One region of the Photorhabdus akhurstii genome, then DNA from elsewhere that is predicted to be linked to it. Evidence: predicted binding sites of a transcription regulator. Region 1 holds the regulator's gene; the other holds the start of a gene.
The links. The regulator LexA, encoded in region 1, represses DNA repair genes until DNA is damaged. The targets are predictions, from matches to a motif close to TNCTGTATGTACATACAGNA.
Positions count from the first base shown of each region.

Region 2: sulA (SOS-induced cell division inhibitor SulA) is a predicted target of LexA. The motif match lies at 3,088-3,107, and genes of this name have one in related genera.

Region 1 covers NZ_CP020335.1:560,395-569,370, forward strand. The annotation lists gene lysC (lysine-sensitive aspartokinase 3) at 1-693, opposite strand, end outside; gene pgi (glucose-6-phosphate isomerase) at 992-2,638, shown strand; gene ubiC (chorismate lyase) at 2,827-3,339, shown strand; gene ubiA (4-hydroxybenzoate octaprenyltransferase) at 3,367-4,221, shown strand; gene plsB (glycerol-3-phosphate 1-O-acyltransferase PlsB) at 4,271-6,727, opposite strand; gene B0X70_RS02450 (diacylglycerol kinase) at 6,857-7,228, shown strand; gene lexA (transcriptional repressor LexA) at 7,348-7,953, shown strand; gene zur (zinc uptake transcriptional repressor Zur) at 8,109-8,621, opposite strand; gene B0X70_RS02465 (DUF1266 domain-containing protein) at 8,841-8,976, shown strand, end outside.
Region 2 covers NZ_CP020335.1:2,073,428-2,082,403, reverse strand. The annotation lists gene helD (DNA helicase IV) at 1-1,283, opposite strand, end outside; partial or broken gene B0X70_RS08985 (YccS family putative transporter) at 1,498-2,217, shown strand; gene B0X70_RS08980 (TfoX/Sxy family DNA transformation protein) at 2,277-2,879, opposite strand; gene sulA (SOS-induced cell division inhibitor SulA) at 3,127-3,708, shown strand; gene ompA (porin OmpA) at 4,271-5,371, shown strand; gene matP (macrodomain Ter protein MatP) at 5,499-5,954, opposite strand; gene B0X70_RS08960 (AAA family ATPase) at 6,162-7,892, shown strand; gene fabA (bifunctional 3-hydroxydecanoyl-ACP dehydratase/trans-2-decenoyl-ACP isomerase) at 7,977-8,495, shown strand.

The DNA.
Region 1 (8,976 bases):
TGTCCAGATATCAACGCGTTTCAGGCCAAGGGCTTCTCCCAAGAGCGCCGCAGTATAATCGCTGCCACCGCGCCCCAGTGTAGTGGTACGACCGTTCTCTTCACGACCAATAAAGCCTTGGGTGACAACCAGGGTATTTTTTAGACGTAGTAAGAGATGTTCTGTTGCCAACGATTGAAGTTGTTCATGGTTTGGTTCAGCACGGCCAAAATGATCATCGGTATACATCACTTTGCGTATATCAAACCATTCGGCATCTTTACCGCGTTGGCGAAGCAATTCGGTAAACAATCGTGTGGACATCAGTTCACCGTGGCTGACTAATTCATCTGTCAGAGCCGCAGAGGTTGCCAGAGACGCGGTTTCAGCAAGGGTTTTAATATTTTCCAGTAGACGATTAATCTCTTGACGAATCGCATCGGATTCATGCAAGCGATCAATTATTGCGTATTGAATGGCGTGGATCTGTTTCAAATAGTCAACCCGCTTATCTGCATCGCAGCCTGCCGCTAATGCAACTAATAAGTTGGTTATACCGGCGGACGCAGACAGCACAACTACACGTACTGCTTTATTTGCCAGTACGATATCTGCACTGTTATTCATGGCATCGAAATTTGCCACGCTGGTACCACCAAATTTTGCGACTACATGCCCGCCAATTTCTGGGCATTGGGATGAAACAGCACTCATTGCGATAACCTTCTGTTAACTGGATAGTCTTTTAGAAATATCGGGTTAACGGGTTTGAGTCAACGGGGTGAAGAGTGACATCAATATCTTTCATGACGCGATAAGAATCATAAAATAAATTGAGGATAGTAGAGAACAGTAATTATTTTTTGTATACCTCAGCAAATAGAACTAGAAAAACCTAATCGTTTTGACCAATATCAGTGATTAAAGGAAAAGAGGCTCGAATCATAGAATTACAGGTTACAATCTTTCTTTACTCCCAATTAATTACAGTCAGTTGATAGAGAGCATAGCTATGAAAAATATTAATCCTAGTCAAACCTCAGCTTGGAAAGCGTTAGAACAGCATTTTGCGCAGATAAAGGATATTCACATACGTGAATTGTTTGAACAGGACCCAAATCGTTTTGCTAAGTTCTCAGCGACATTCGATGACCAGATTCTGGTAGATTTTTCAAAAAATCGCATCACAACGGAGACATTAGAAAAATTACAGGCGCTTGCTAAAGAGACGGATGTTGCCGGGGCTATTCGGAGTATGTTTTCTGGTGAGAAAATTAATCGTACTGAGGATCGCGCTGTATTGCATATTGCACTACGTAATCGCAGTAATACCCCGATTGTGGTTGACGGGGAAGATGTTATGCAGCAGGTCAACGCGGTGTTGGCAAAAATGAAAGATTTCAGTGAGCGCGTGATTAATGGCGAGTGGAGAGGTTATACCGGTAAGGTGATTACTGATGTGGTGAATATCGGTATCGGTGGTTCAGATCTTGGCCCTTATATGGTGACGGAAGCGCTGAAACCTTATAAGAATCACTTGAATATGCATTTTGTTTCTAATGTTGATGGAACCCATATTGCGGAGACCTTGAAAGCGCTTAACCCAGAAACGACGCTATTTCTCATTGCTTCCAAGACGTTCACTACTCAGGAAACGATGACCAATGCTCACTCTGCCCGTGACTGGTTCCTAAAAAGTGCGGGTGATGAAGGACATATTGCAAAGCATTTTGCGGCACTTTCTACAAATGAGCAGGAAGTTAAGCGATTTGGTATTGATACCAAAAATATGTTTGAGTTTTGGGATTGGGTTGGCGGCCGTTATTCATTGTGGTCAGCGATTGGTTTATCTATTGCACTCTCTGTCGGGTTTGAAAATTTTGAACAGTTGCTTAGTGGGGCGCACGCAATGGATCAGCACTTTGCCAATACCCCATTTGAGCAGAATATTCCTGTATTGCTGGCGTTAATTGGTGTTTGGTACAACAATTTCTTTGGCTCGGAAACTGAAGCGATTCTGCCATACGATCAGTATATGCATCGCTTTGCTGCCTATTTTCAGCAAGGCAATATGGAATCTAACGGTAAATATATCGATCGCAATGGTCATCCAGTAGATTACCAAACTGGCCCAATCATCTGGGGAGAACCTGGAACGAATGGTCAGCACGCGTTCTATCAGCTTATTCATCAGGGAACTAAATTGATTCCCTGCGATTTTATTGCGCCAGCCATCAGCCATAACCTATTGAGCGACCATCACAACAAATTGTTATCTAACTTCTTTGCTCAGACGGAAGCATTAGCCTTTGGTAAATCTCGTGAGCAGGTGGATGTTGAATTTGTTGCTAGCGGTAAAGGTGCGGTTGAAGTTGAACATGTTGCGCCATTTAAAGTGTTTGAAGGAAATCGCCCGACTAATTCTATTCTGTTACGTGAAATTGCCCCATTTAGTTTGGGGGCGTTGATTGCCATGTATGAACATAAGATATTTGTACAAGGGGCGATTCTCAACATCTTTACTTTTGATCAGTGGGGAGTTGAATTAGGTAAGCAATTGGCTAACCGTATTTTACCGGAGCTTGAGGATAGTGAAGAAGTTATCAGCCACGATAGTTCAACAAATGGATTGATTAATCGTTTTAAAGCATGGCGTTAATCACTTACTCTGAATCAGAAAGTTAATTGATATGAGCGAATTATGTTCATCATAATTCGCTTATTTTTACTCAATAATATTTATATAATTTGTTATAACTTTTTATTCTGTATACCTACAACGTGGTATTCTCAGCGGTTATCAATTGTACTTCCGGATAAAAGAAATTTGTCCTAATGGAAAATCGTATGTCAACTGACTCAATATTAACAACGGCGCCTATTCAATGGCTTTCGGTGGATTCGCCCATTTTGTCTGATGAGATTTTAGATTGGTTGATGGAATTGGGCTCAATGACTCGCCGTTTTGAGCAATATTGTAATCGTGTGTGTATCATACCATTCAGAGAATGTTTTATTACCGCCGAACAACTTTCTGATGAAAGTGAGTGTTTGCCAACGAGTCAAAGATATTGGCTGCGTGAGATCGTGCTGTGTGGCGATAATATCCCTTGGCTATTGGGGCGGACGTTAATCCCGGAAGCGACATTAACCGGCCCTGATGAAAGTTTGGTTGATTTAGGAACAGTCCCACTGGGGCGATATCTTTTTAGTGGTAATAAATTGACGCGGGACTATATTCATGTGGGGCAGCAGGTAAACCGTTGGGCAAGACGATCATTGCTAAGGTTATCAGGCAAGCCATTATTATTAACCGAAGTCTTTTTACCTGAATCACCTGTATATAAAGGTAAAATTTAAAAGGGGGAAACCGAAGTGGCGGGAAGTATGGCGCAAAGTAAATGGCTGGCCTATTGCCGTTTAATGCGTATTGATAAGCCTATAGGTGCATTATTGTTGTTGTGGCCGACTTTCTGGGCCTTGTGGATGGCCGGGAAAGGGATTCCGGATATGCACATATTATTGGTCTTTACTGCCGGTGTATTTCTGATGCGTGCAGCGGGATGTGTAATCAATGATTTTGCTGACAGAAAATTTGATGGTTACGTAGAACGTACAAAAGCACGTCCTCTGCCGAGTGGGTCCATCAGTGAGAAAGAGAGTAAGCTCCTGTTTGCCGTGCTGGCGCTGATCTCTTTTGGGCTGGTGCTGACCTTGAATAAAATGGCGATCGGGTTGTCAGTTGTTGGGTTGGCTCTGGCTTGGTTTTACCCCTTTGTTAAACGGTTTAGTCATCTTCCTCAGTTTGTGCTAGGGGCAGCTTACGGTTGGGCTATTCCTATGGGATTTGCTGCGGTTAGTGAGTCTTTACCATTAGAGTGTTGGTTATTATTCCTGGTTAATATCTTCTGGTCGGTTATTTATGATACACAATATGCGATGGTCGATCGAAACGATGATTTAAAAATTGGCGTTAAGTCCACAGCTATCCTGTTTGGTCGTTTCGATAAATTGATTATAGGGTTATTGCAACTCGCTATGTTACTGGTGCTAGCGCTGGTGGGTTATATGATGAATCTGGGCGGTATCTACTATTGGTCACTGTTGCTTGCGGGTACGCTATTTATTTATCAGCAGAAACTGATCGTCGGCCGGGAAAGAACACTGTGTTTCCAGGCATTCCTCAATAATAACTATGTAGGTCTGGTGCTATTCCTTGGCATTTTTTTCAGCTATGTCTGAAATATCTGGTGATAATGTGAATAACCATTATCACCAGTATTTAAGAAGATTATCCTTCCTTGGCACTCTCTTCGGTATCGTTATGCTCTGGCGGCAAACTAACACTCTCGATCGTAAGACGAATCTCAGGTGACATCAGTTCACCCAATACCTGATACAGATCGTGGGTATTTGCTGTAATCGCATTGCCACTGTCACTGATATAACCTTCTTCACGTAGTGTATTTACCGACGTAGTAAATACCGCCTTATCAAAGAATTCAGGTGCGTTGATGCCATGCAATACCGACAGACGTTGCGCTAACATCCGACTCTCTTTTTCCAGCGCTCCCCGGCTGATTATTGGGTTGGCGTTCAGTAAAGAGAGGGTGATGGCATAACGTTGCAGTGTTTCACGGACACCGGCTGCCAGTAATTGCAGGGGGCGGATACGTGCTGGATTAAGCACCAGCATGCCATGCTCCTTGTTGCAGATAAGGCACTGGCGGGTCAGTTCGTTGATCAGTGTATTAACCACTTCTGGCAATTCTGCTTTGCTATAACGCATAAACAGCTCGGCTTTAAGGAGTGGATAAATGATCGCGACCTGGTTTAACAACGCTTCGCGGCTGATGCGGCGATGATGAATCACGATGCAGGCAATCAGCGATGGCAGTACTAAGAGATGTTGAATATTGTTGCGGTAGTAGGTCATCAAAACTGCCCGATCACGCGGCAGAATGATAATGTCACCCATACTGTCTTTGTCTACCTCGAACTTATCCATTTGCAGAGCGTGTTCTAACAACTCCTCTGCGGTTTTCTTTGGTACAGTGACATCGGCAGCGTAGGGCGCGTTGCTCATGAGCTGTATATAACAATCCAGTTGCTCAAGCAGTTGCTCACGAGTTAGTGCTCGCTGACGTGACGAAAGCAGGGCAGTTGAACATAAGTTGATCGCGTTAGCCGCCGCAGTGTTGTTAATGCTTACCATAATCTTTTCAGACAGTTGACTGACTGTCGGATTGAACCATTCGGGACGATGGAATTCTATTGGATCAATAGAATCGCGCCAGCTAGGAACATGGTTGTTAAGGTATTGGATCAACGGGATGGGTTCGCCAAAGTTGACGTAGCCTTGCCCCAGATTACGAAGTTTGCGCAAACCGCGTATCATCTGGAAAAAGCCCTCTTTCTCTTTGGTTGCGCCACGCAGCTCTTTGGCATAGGTGGAAACTTCCATCACATGTTCGTAGCCGATATAGATCGGAATAATGGTAATTGGGCGTGATTCGCCTCTCAACAGCGCCTGTAACGTCATGGACAGCGTACCCGTTTTGGGATCGAGTAAACGACCAGTCCTGGAGCGACCGCCTTCCATAAAGTATTCAACAGAATAACCTCGGGCAAATAACTCACCTAGATATTCCCGGAATATCGTGGCGTAGAGTTTATTACCCTTGAAAGTGCGGCGGATGAAAAATGCGCCAAGGCGGCGGAATATTGGCCCTGCCGGCCAAAAATTCAGGTTGATGCCAGCGGCGATGTGGGGCGGCACCAAGCCTTGATGATAGAGCACATAGGAGAGCAGCAAATAATCCATGTGGCTACGGTGGCAGGGCGCATAAACCAGTTCGTGGCCATCCTGTGCCAGACGGCGGATGCGTTCAGCATTGTGAACATTGATCCCTTGATACAGGCGATTCCAGGTCCAACCCAGTACGCGGCCTGACAGCCGTACCGTTTCATAAGAGAAATCCGCCGCAATCTCTTCCATCATATTAATGGCATTTTGTCGGGCTTTCTCATGTGAGATTTTCTTGCTGCGGGCCTCATCGGAGACCGCCTTTTCTATTGCTTTCGATGCCAGTAACTTGTTAAACAACTCTTGACGAACCGGCAGGCGTGGCCCAACGGCTGCCAGGCGTTGACGTGAATAGTGCATTCGTGCCACGCGAGCCAGCTTATGGGCAATCGTCTTGTCAGTGCCATGCTCAGTTGCCATATAGCGTAGAGATACTGTGTTTGAAAAGCGCACAAAACTATCTCGGCCTAGCCAGAGAATGGCAAAGAATTTTTGGATACCATTGAGTAGCCGCAAATGTGGAGCGCTCTGCCCTTCGCGTCCCGGGGAACGGCCGAACATGACAGAAACTGGCAGCAGTTGGATATCCAGATTTGGATTATTGCGATGAAGATCTAGGTAATCATGGAAAATTTTCACGGATTCCTGCTTTGGCGCACAATAGCGGAATACACGTGGGCCATTATCGATAAATACATAGCTAGGAAGTTCAGTGTCACCAATCTCCAGTGAATTTAATGGGTCCGGCAGATCCTGTTCAAGACATTGCTGACGTAATGCCAGTAAGTCTGCTTTGGAATGATACGGCAGCACGTACAGAATCGGGCGTGTCGTATCAAGTCGCAATTCGGTAATAGGATCTGTGGGGATAAGTTTGCTCTTTACCAGTATTTTTAGTGGTAAATTCAATAATTTATAATATATTTTACGCCAACTTGACATAAATATCTTGAAGCCTCTTGTTAGCAACACGTTGCCAGCATACCAGAAACAGATGTTGAGATCTGTTGTGTTAAGACAATAATAAAAGGGGAAAGTGTCAAATAACCTTACATTTGGTGTGAATAATTTATGGCGAATCAATCCAAGGGCTTGACCCGTATCATTAAAGCGATCGTATATTCGGTGAAGGGCATTCGGGCAACATGGAAAAATGAGGCGGCTTTCCGTCAGGAAATAGTTTTAGCGATATTGGCTATGATGGTTGCATTTTATCTGGATATCGGCGCAATTGAACGCATTTTACTGATTGGTTCCGTGATGCTGGTGTTGATTATGGAAATCTTGAATAGTGCTATTGAAGCCGTGGTTGACCGTATTGGCAGTGAGTTCCATGAACTGTCCGGTCGCGCGAAAGATATGGGATCGGCGGCTGTCTTTCTAACAATGATTCTGTCGTTAATTGTCTGGGGGACCATCCTTTGGCGCTATTTTATGGCCTGATTTAGTTTAATAGTTAGGTATTATATTATAATTGGCTAATTTTCTACCCTGGTAGGTTCCCAATCGTTATTTAGCTGTATATACTCACATATTGACTGTATAAACAAACAGGGGACGAAATGAAAGCACTTACCGCAAGGCAGCAGCAAGTTTATGACTTGGTGCGTGACCATATTTCGCAAACGGGGATGCCGCCGACGCGTGCTGAAATTGCAGCACGTCTTGGTTTTCGTTCACCTAACGCGGCTGAAGAGCATTTGAAAGCATTGGCTCGTAAAGGGGTGATAGAGATTGTCGCTGGGGCATCTAGAGGTATCCGTTTGCTGGTTGAAGAATCTGGTTTACCGTTAATTGGCCGTGTCGCCGCAGGTGAACCACTGTTGGCACAGGAGCATATTGAAAGTCATTATCAGGTTGATCCGGCACTGTTTAAGCCAAGTGCAGATTTCCTGTTGCGGGTCAGCGGCATGTCTATGAAAGATGTTGGGATTATGGATGGTGATCTGTTGGCCGTGCATAAAACACAAGATGTTCGTAATGGGCAGATTATTGTTGCTCGCATTGAAGATGAAGTGACGGTAAAACGTTTTAAACAGACTGGAAACAGAGTTGAATTGCTGGCAGAAAACCCTGAATTTAAGCCAATTGTGGTGGATTTGCGTGAGCAGAGCCTGACAATTGAAGGATTGGCGGTTGGGGTGATTCGTAGCGGCAACTGGTCTTGATAATAAAATATCAAATTGTTGTTTTTGAGATTGTTAAAGAATTGCAATATTCCGGCAGAATCATGTTGTTGAATTTATCGTTGTGATTATCTTAAACGTGATTCTGCGGTTGTTTATTTCAGTCTGGCTCTGTACCAAAAGTAAGTATTTACTTACTATCTGTTTCTTTTTACTTCAATGCGGTGGTCATGCTGGCATTCATCTCGTTTAGTGCAGGATTCGATCTCTTCACAGGATGAGCATAAGCCATGTGCTTCGATAATGGTATGGCGTAAACTGAACCCGGCTGTTTTTGCTAGTTGTTGGATGGCGGATTCGACGGTTCCACCATCTCGTTCCGTAACAGAACCACAACGGTCACAAATAAACATCGCTGAAGTGTGACTTGGTTGTTCGATATGGTGACATAGGACATAACTGTTGGTGGATTCTATTTTATGAATAAACCCCTGTTCCAGCAGAAATTCCAGTGCTCGGTATACGGTAGGCGGTTTGGCCTGCGGCTCTGCTTCCCGTAGCAAATCCAGTAAATCATAAGCGCTGATTGCCCCTGGCTGTTCTGAAATGAGACGCAAAACCTCAAGCCGCTGCGGAGTAAAGCGGACTCCACGAGCCTGGCAAATAACTTCGGCCTGTTCCAGTAACTTTTTTTGATTAATCAATTTCATTGCGCCTCTTACAACCAGTACGATGATAATATTGTGATGTTATCATGTTTCTTCAATAGAAAATATTATCCAGTAAAGTTCATTGTGATTGTCCCCTGATGGAGTTAATTTGGCTAAATTGGTACTCAATAGCAAAAATAATGTTTTCTTGAAGTTTATGATAATACAGACAAGAATTATCGTATATGACAGATAATTTTCGGAAAGGAAGCATTTGTGATGAAAGAGCTTTTACAAAATCAGCCTCATTATAGACAGTTCCCAGTTAAAGGCTATCAGGTAATGAAGCATATTATCTGTGAAAAAAGAAAGTTACCTTTTCTAAGAGCATTATATGCATTGATTAATATTTTAT
Region 2 (8,976 bases), 1.5 Mb from region 1:
ATAAACCGCCCTTTATCCAGAATATTCACCGCCTGATGGATTAACCCTGAGTAATCAACAGCACCTTCTGTTTTTAATTCAGATTTCCACGCTTTTAATAAAGGCCCCATCAGGCGAATACATTTTTGAAACCGATCCAGATACTCTTCCTGAGCTTGCTCTATCATCGCCTTCTGGCTACCACCATGTATACGCATCAAACCCAACCAACGCTCAAGCCGGTCTGACAAACGGTTAGCAAGTTGTTCATCGTGCCAAAATTCACCTTCCGGCACTTCCCATTTCAACTCTTCCGTCAGACATTCTCGCCAACCTTTGGCTTGCGCTTTCTTTTCACTGCATTGTTGTTGCCAGTGTTTAATCAAAAAATCTCTTCTTTTTTGCTCATCAGTTTCCAGCTCGCTGATTTTGGGTACTTTATTACTTCCTTGCTGAATAATATGCAACGCCAGATCATGAAACGTTTTTACTTTAATATCATTCACACCAAGACGGATATGAATCCGTTCATTCATCTCACTTACAGCCTGATTATCAAACGCTAACAATAATATCTGTTCGGGAATTACCTGTTGGCGAAGTAATAACCAACCCGCTCTCGCAACTAACACCGATGTTTTTCCACTCCCTGCGCCAGCAAGAACCAGAATTGAATTTTCACCGTTAACAACAGACAAACTCTGAGAAAGATTTAACGGAGATGTTTCTACCCGCTGAAAGAAGTCACGATGTTGCTCCAACATACGTTCTGTCCATTGCAGATTCATCTTTTCAACAAGCTTCTCGCCATTCTCAAGCCAGCTCAAACATGTTTGATACCCTTCCCGGCAATTATCAAATTGTTCCAGACGTTGTAACGGCAATGGTAAAGCCTGAAACGCTGCCTGAATCCGCTGTTGCAACTGGAATAAATCCGTTTTTTTAAACCAGCGATTCTGTTGGTCAATTCTGTTGATTTCACTAACCTGAGTTGCCAGCACATTAGCACTAATATCACTCATTTCCTGGCTCCATTTCTGCCATTCACCAAGCAGATAATGGTAAAAACGCTGAGTTTGCTGCCATTCAGTGCCATGAAGACGAACTGCTTGTCTATTGGGCAGTTCAAACTCTAACTCCCCCCAGACAATACCTCGTTTACACTGAATATTAATTAGCTGGTTAAATGGGATAAGGTATTGATGCTTTTCACCACTGACTTCAATACCCGCATTCAGCAAACGCACCCGATTATAAGGATGCTGAGCAAGACGTTGGCCAATTTGTGTTGCTTTAAGTTCCATTATTGAGCGCCATACCTAAAAAATAGTTGAATTATGTCTTATAAGCGTTTTTTATCACTAATAAACCTTTTATCATAATGTTACTTATGACCGTTATTATTACCTCAGGGGTATTTTGTGCTAACTGTTTTCCGGTCCGCACCGTTTTCTTTATAACAGTCATTTTCTCTATTATAACCGTATCGTGACTGCTCCCCGCCGTAAAAAACGGCGAGGCTTCCCACTTCTCAGGCCGCAACCGTCTTTACGACGGATTGACGCTGGCCTACGTGGGCAAATTGTTATTTCTGGCGTATTATTCTTCACCTTCCGCAATACCCAGTATGCACATGCAACTCTGTTTATCACATTACTGGTACTATTATGCTTCAACTTGTTAGCGGTAAATTTCATCTGGCAAGACTGGAAATTCCGCCAGTTATCACAAGTGATAAATCGGACGATGAACACCAATTGTCGCTACCTTGATGCCATTTTAGCTCAATATTATCAGGGAAAAGATAACGGATTGAACTATCAAATTGCCCGCCGTGATGCCCATAATAGTGACGCAGAACTGGCATCCGTTATTTCAAACATGTCTGCCGAGCCGAAAAGTGACCAGACTGTTCAAGAAAGGGCATTCCGGTTATTGTGCCTAAATCACACCATGCTAAGTTACATCTCTGCGCTGGAAGCACACCGAGATAAATTGGATAATAAAGTTATTCTGGACATTCTTAATGATGCTGTTTGTTATGTCGATACAGCATTAAAACCGGCATTAATAGATGATGATAGAATTAAGCAAATACCTGTCAACATAGTGAAAAAAATTGAGCAAGCTCCGGCAGAAAGAAATAACAAAGAGCAACTGGTATTGCAACAAACTGGTTTATTAATAGGATTGTCACCTGAAATTGTAAATATCATTAAAGAAATTAATCAATTATAACCAGATTGATATACTGGGGCAGTTGACTGCCCCTTTCATTAGCTATTCTCGATAAAGATCTAACAAGCCAGTTCCTTGTGCCAACGTAATAAATCATTACGGATCTGTACCGGTAAAACGGCTGAATGACATCCTTCAATTGCACCAGCCAAAGCAAGCAATAAATTAATATTAGATTTTCTTTTATATTGATGCAGTTTTAAATAACTGGCTTTCGCACCTAACAACCGTAAATCTTCAACTTTACATATTCCAACTTTCCATAACTGGCGTTCTAAAGACATTCCAAGATTAGGCAAATCCTTCAAGCGCTCCGGCATTTTCTTTTTACCCGCCATTTCAATAAATGAGTAGTGATAAGCCAAGTACGCATATTGAGATAACAACTCTTGATCTTGCCAAAGTGATTCAACCACTTGGTAATAACGCAAAGTTACAGGCACTCCCTTTTTCGAGTAAATATAGTTTTTCATTCCTCTGGCTTTAAATAATACTTCAGCATGTCCATTTCCTCGTAAATATAATTCTCCATCAGCAATAATAGCGAACATAATCCCATCAGATAACAGGCTGTAACCGCCAAACTGTGGCTTCCTTGTCAATGTTCCAAACGACGAAAAACCATTTTTGAGTTGAGTAAAACGTACCTCAGACAAAAACATACAGATCACTCCATGAGTTTTGTGCAAATAAATCTCTTATCCATAGATTTGACCCAGTTATTAGTAAAATAAATAACAGGAACAAGCAATTAAAAACATACGCAATTCAATTTTCCCTGCCAATGGTTAAATGAGTTTACAGCCATTTACAGTCAATATTTGCGAAGCTCTTTGAAAAAATAGACTTGATCTTAGCCTGATATGAAGATACTGTATATTAATACAGTTAATCGTGGCAAGGTTCATTATGGGCATTCAATCATCCTGGGTTTACCCTTCTAAACATCAGTCAACCAAAAAGCAGCTATCACTCTCTTCACCTACACAAGATAATTCAGCCAAAAGAGAGGGAGTAGTGAAAGAGGGTAAAGAGGGTAAAGAGGGTAAAGAGGGTATAGTGAGTGAATTGATTTATAGTGATAACCAATATAGCGATAACCAAGCTATCATTAATCGTATATTGCTACCTTTGTTACGCCAATCAGGAAATGAGGCTCGCTGGTTGCTATGGGTTAGTCCACATAAGAAACTAAGCCGTCAATGGTTAATTAACTCTGGATTACCTTTAGATAAAATTGTCCAATTAAATCGCATCAGCTCCATTACAACGGTGGAAGCAATGGAAAGAGCATTAGCGAGTGGTAATTATAGCGTGGTCCTTGGCTGGTTACCAAAGTTATCAGAAAAGGATACCGTAAAATTACAGGCTGCGGCACAAAAAGGTAACGCACTGGGCTTTATTATGCGCCCACAAGATGTAAATAAAGAAACCAACTGTGCTGAATCGCGAGCAGATTTACTAAAAATCCATTCCATTTACTATCATTGACCAAAACTAGGAATTATCGCAATATTTATAACACAAAATAACCAATCCAGACCGAAAATCACTAATCACAATTAAAATCAATTAACTAAGGCAAGATTAGTTGTAAAGAATAGTAAATTTTTTAAAAAAATTATACATTACCTTTTAAATTTTTTACTCTATTAATCAAGGGACACTTGTAACTTTTTAACTTCGTTGTAGACTTTACACCATTAAAGGTTACTGCACTTAGTACCCTTGTATTGTTTAGTCTATCGGTTTTATGAAAAAGTGCAGCATTCCTCTAACTGAGTTTTTAATCAATATGGCTCGACAGCCTATCTTAGTAGATATTAAAAGATGCTAAAATTAGTGCAAGCCATTCTTATGGATGAATAGTGAACATAGAAACGCGCAAAATTCAAAGTGTACACACAATAATGGTACCGGAGAATTTGAGCACAATTCAGTGCTCGCTTTTATTACAAAGAATGGCAAATGAAAGCCTAATGGGATAGGCAGTAAGCAAAAAGGCTTCCAAAGCCAATTGCCTATTGGGTGATGATAATAACGAGGCGTTAAAATGAAAAAGACAGCTATCGCGATAGCAGTGGCAGTGGCCGCTTTCACAACTGCAACGCAAGCAGCTCCAAAAGACAACACTTGGTATACCGGTGGTAAGTTGGGTTGGTCCCAATACCATGACGTAAACTTCTACGGCAACGGTTATACCAGTGCGATCGGTAATGGCCCTACTCATAAAAACCAATTGGGTGCGGGTGCTTTCTTAGGTTATCAAGCCAATCCATACCTGGGTTTTGAAATAGGTTATGACTGGTTAGGACGTATGTCTTACAAAGGCAGCGTCAATAATGGCGCCTTCAAAGCCCACGGTTTCCAATTGGCAACCAAACTGAGCTATCCAATTATGGATGACTTGGATATCTATACTCGCTTAGGCGGTATGGTTTGGCGGGCAGATTCCAAAGCAAATTACGGCGCAACCAATACTCATCTGAAAAATCATGACACCGGTGTTTCTCCATTGGCGGCCATCGGTGTTGAGTATGCGATAACTAAAGACTGGGCTACTCGTCTGGACTACCAGTGGGTTAACAATATCGGTGACGCAGGCTCAGTAGGCGCACGTCCTGATAACGGTCTGTTAAGCGTTGGTGTTTCTTACCGTTTCGGCCAAGATGAAGCAGCAGCCCCAGTTGTTGCTCCAGCTCCGGTTGTTGCTCCAACACCAGCTCCAGCACCCGTTGTTGAAAATAAGCGTTTTACCCTGCGTTCTGACGTGCTGTTCGAATTTGCAAGTTCTGAGCTGAAAACCGAAGGTAAACATACTCTGGATCAACTCTATACTGAGTTAGCAAACATCGACCCAAATCAGGGCAAGGTGCTGGTTTTAGGCTACACCGACCGTATCGGTAAAGACGCTTACAATCAGAAACTGTCTCAAAAACGCGCTCAAAGCGTAGTTGACTATCTGGTATCTAAAGGTATCCCTGCCGGCAGCATCAGCGCAGAAGGCCACGGTAAAGCAAATCCAGTCACCGGTTCAACCTGTGATAAGGTTCGCAAACCTAACCTAATCAACTGCCTGGCGCCAGATCGTCGCGTAGAGATCGAAATTCAGGGCATTAAAGAAGTTGTTACTCAAGCAAAATCCGCTCAATAATAGCCTTTCTTGGTTATAATTAATCATCAAAAGCGCAGAAAACCTCATTGCCAAATGGGGTTTTCTTTTACTTACAGTGAATCTACTTTAAGGAGCTTATTGCGATATCAATCTATAACAACTGAAATTATTCTTTCTTACCCAGAATAGCTTCCAAGTCGTGTTTCAAGCTAGACATCTGATTGGCATATTTTTCTTTCCGTTCAGCATCTTCAATTAACTGGATGATAGTTTCTGACAGTGTATTACCCCGTCGCTGAGAAAGCGCAGATAAGCGATTCCACACGGGAAAATCTAAATCGATGGATTTCTTACGAGTATGCTGATGTTCCGCATTAAAATGCCGTTTACGCCGAGCGCGGATAGTTTGTTTCATTCGGTTGGATAAATCAGGATTCATATGTTGCTCAATCCATTTCAGTACCCTTACCGGTTCACTCTCAAGTTCAATGAGTTTATCAACTGCTGCATGAGCCGCACTGCTTTCAATATATTTAGTAATTAGCTCGCCTTCTTGATGTTTTTTCATCAGATAAGCCCATTTCCAGCCACATTCCAAATTTTCCAGTTGTTGATATTTCATCTTACTTTCTCAGTGACAGCGTAACCAAAAATAAGCATAACAACTATTTTAGTAAATTGCTTATAGCCAAACCGATTAATCTCTGCTTTTTGATCAAATTATGTTTTACATAAAGTGTCTACAATAGCAAACATTCAAGCATGTTGGTTTATATCTTAATCTTGTATAATCGGCACTTTCCTACTTTACAATATATAGCTGATCATTTTGACCACTAACAAACTAGACTGGCAGGCATTACTGCCGAATTGCACGCCTTATGATGCGCTCTTTCATTCTGCTTCCCAACAGGCACCTGCCAGTATGGAAGCCGTTCAATCACGGCTACATAGTGGTTTGCAGCTTTTTTGCCGGATGGATTCCGGCCAGCCTTTTATGCTATTGAAAGCTGAAGAATGTGATACTTATTTGTCAGCGTTAGCTGAGTCTATCCATCCATTACTCACAAAAGAACTTCCCCAAATTGGTGGCAATTATCACATCCAGCAACAAAAAATTAGCTGGCAACCATCAACAGAAGGCCATTTCACACCTGAGTTACGCGTGGCTTATCGTGAATGGATAGAAGCAGAGCAATTATTTGGCTGTTTCCACTCTCACAACGGAGAAATTCACTTACAACCTGGTCTGATTCATCAGGTAAATGGCGGTGTACTTATTCTGCCATTACGTACCCTACTTTCTCAGCCATTAATGTGGGTTCGCCTGAAACAAATGATTATTCAGCAACGCTTTGAATGGTTGTCTCCGGATAGCAACAAACCGTTACCATTACCTATCCCCTCGATGCCATTAAAGCTACGTCTGATTCTGGTTGGAGATCGTCTAAACCTTGAAGAGTTTCAGGCAACAGAACCTGAATTAGCCAAAAGCGCTCTGTATGGTGAATTTGATCTGGATATGCCATTTCATAATGAGCAGGATTTAAGCCTGTGGTGCAATTATATCAATGGACTTATTCAACAATGGCAATTACCTCCATTGAATCATAATGCCTGGCCTGAGCTTGTCCAACAAGCAACTCGTTATGTGGAAGATCAATACCACCTGCCTTTGGATATTCTTTGGCTACAGCGGCAACTCACCACCGCCGCACTCTATCAGCAAGAAAATCAGATTACAGCTCAATCTATTAAACAAGCAGAGGAGAATCGCCGCTGGCGTCACAACTATCTGCCAGAACGCGGTTTAGAGGAAATTCATCAAGGCCAGATTCTTATCCGCACCCAAGGCATGGTCATTGGCCAAATTAATGGATTATCTGTGCTGGAGTACCCCGGCCACCCTGATTCAGTAGGAGAACCATCTCGCATCACTTGCGTGGCTCATATAGGAGATGGGGAATTTATTGATGTTGAACGCAAAGTCGAGTTAGGTGGCAATATCCATGCGAAAGGCATGATGATTATGCAAGCCTTTTTGATTTCCGAGCTAAAGTTGGATCAACCGCAGCCTTTCTCTGCATCTATTGCATTTGAACAGTCTTATAGTGAAGTTGACGGCGACAGTGCTTCTCTTGCTGAATTATGCGCACTGATAAGCGCGCTTTCCCTGCAACCCATTGATCAACAACTGGCGGTCACAGGTGCAGTAGATCAATTTGGTTACGTTCAACCCATCGGCGGTATTAACGAAAAAATCGAAGGTTTCTTTGAAGTATGCCATCGCAGAGGACTAACTGGTCAACAAGGAGTTATCCTACCAGAGGCGAACATCCGTCATTTATGTCTCAATCAAGCCGTTGTAAATGCGGTAAAAGATCAAAAATTCCATTTATGGTCAGTAAAACATGTTTCTGAAGCGCTGCCTTTATTAACAGGTATCCCTTATTATGATCAACAAGAAACACACTTGTTAGCTATGATACAAGAACGTATAACACAGGCGAATAATCAAGAACGGCCTAAATTCCCGTGGTTTCTTCGCTGGTTGGGTTAATTCAGAATGTCTGATCGGAGTTGTTCAGCGTACAAGTGTACTCTATTATTTACCCTACATTAAATATAAGGCTATCTGATAATTATGGTTGATAAACGTAAATCCTACACAAAAGAAGATCTTATCGCATCTGGGCGTAGCGAGTTATTTGGAAAAAATGGGCCTCCATTACCATCTGGTAATATGTTAATGATGGATCGCATCATTGAAATGACAGAAAACGGTGGTACCTACGATAAAGGTTACATAGAAGCCGAGCTGGATATTACCCCCGATTTATGGTTTTTCGACTGCCATTTTATTAATGACCCGGTAATGCCCGGCTGCCTTGGCCTTGATGCCATGTGGCAATTGGTTGGATTCTTCCTTGGCTGGTTAGGTGGAGAAGGCAAAGGCCGCGCCCTTGGCGTTGGCGAAGTTAAGTTCACCGGCCAGGTATTACCAACGGCGAAAAAAGTCACTTACCGTATCAACTTTAAACGCGTTATTAACCGTAAATTGATTATGGGACTGGCTGATGGTGAAGTGTTAGTAGATGGTAAAATCATCTATACAGCAACGGATTTGAAAGTGGGCTTGTTTAAAGATACCAGTGCTTTCTAATCAATAATCAGTAACATATCGAAAAGGAAGGTGACTAGCTAATTGCTTTTCACCTTTTTCGCTAAAAGCACACCACCAAGCAAACAGCACATTATTTGAAAAAAATATTTGCTTGAAAAATACTTGGTATTGTTTTTGCTCTTCAAAGGCAATTCCAGTTATATCTTAGAATATGAGATTCAAAATCTAGCTCCAACCTACCTCGGCCAAGAATAGCACAAAACCACATCTCAACAACCTGCAATATAAGCATCTAGTTTATTGCTGGCTAATTAGCATGCAATTGACAAATTGTGCTATGATCAAATTGACCTGATATATCAAATAAGCTCAAAAAGCATATTAGTAACAGGCAAAAACATCAATAAAATTTATTATTATTAACAAACACAACCAAGGGTAATTTATATGAACATCAGAAAAATACTGCTCATAATCGTAGCATTAACTATTACACCAACTGCCACAGCAATAAATAAGA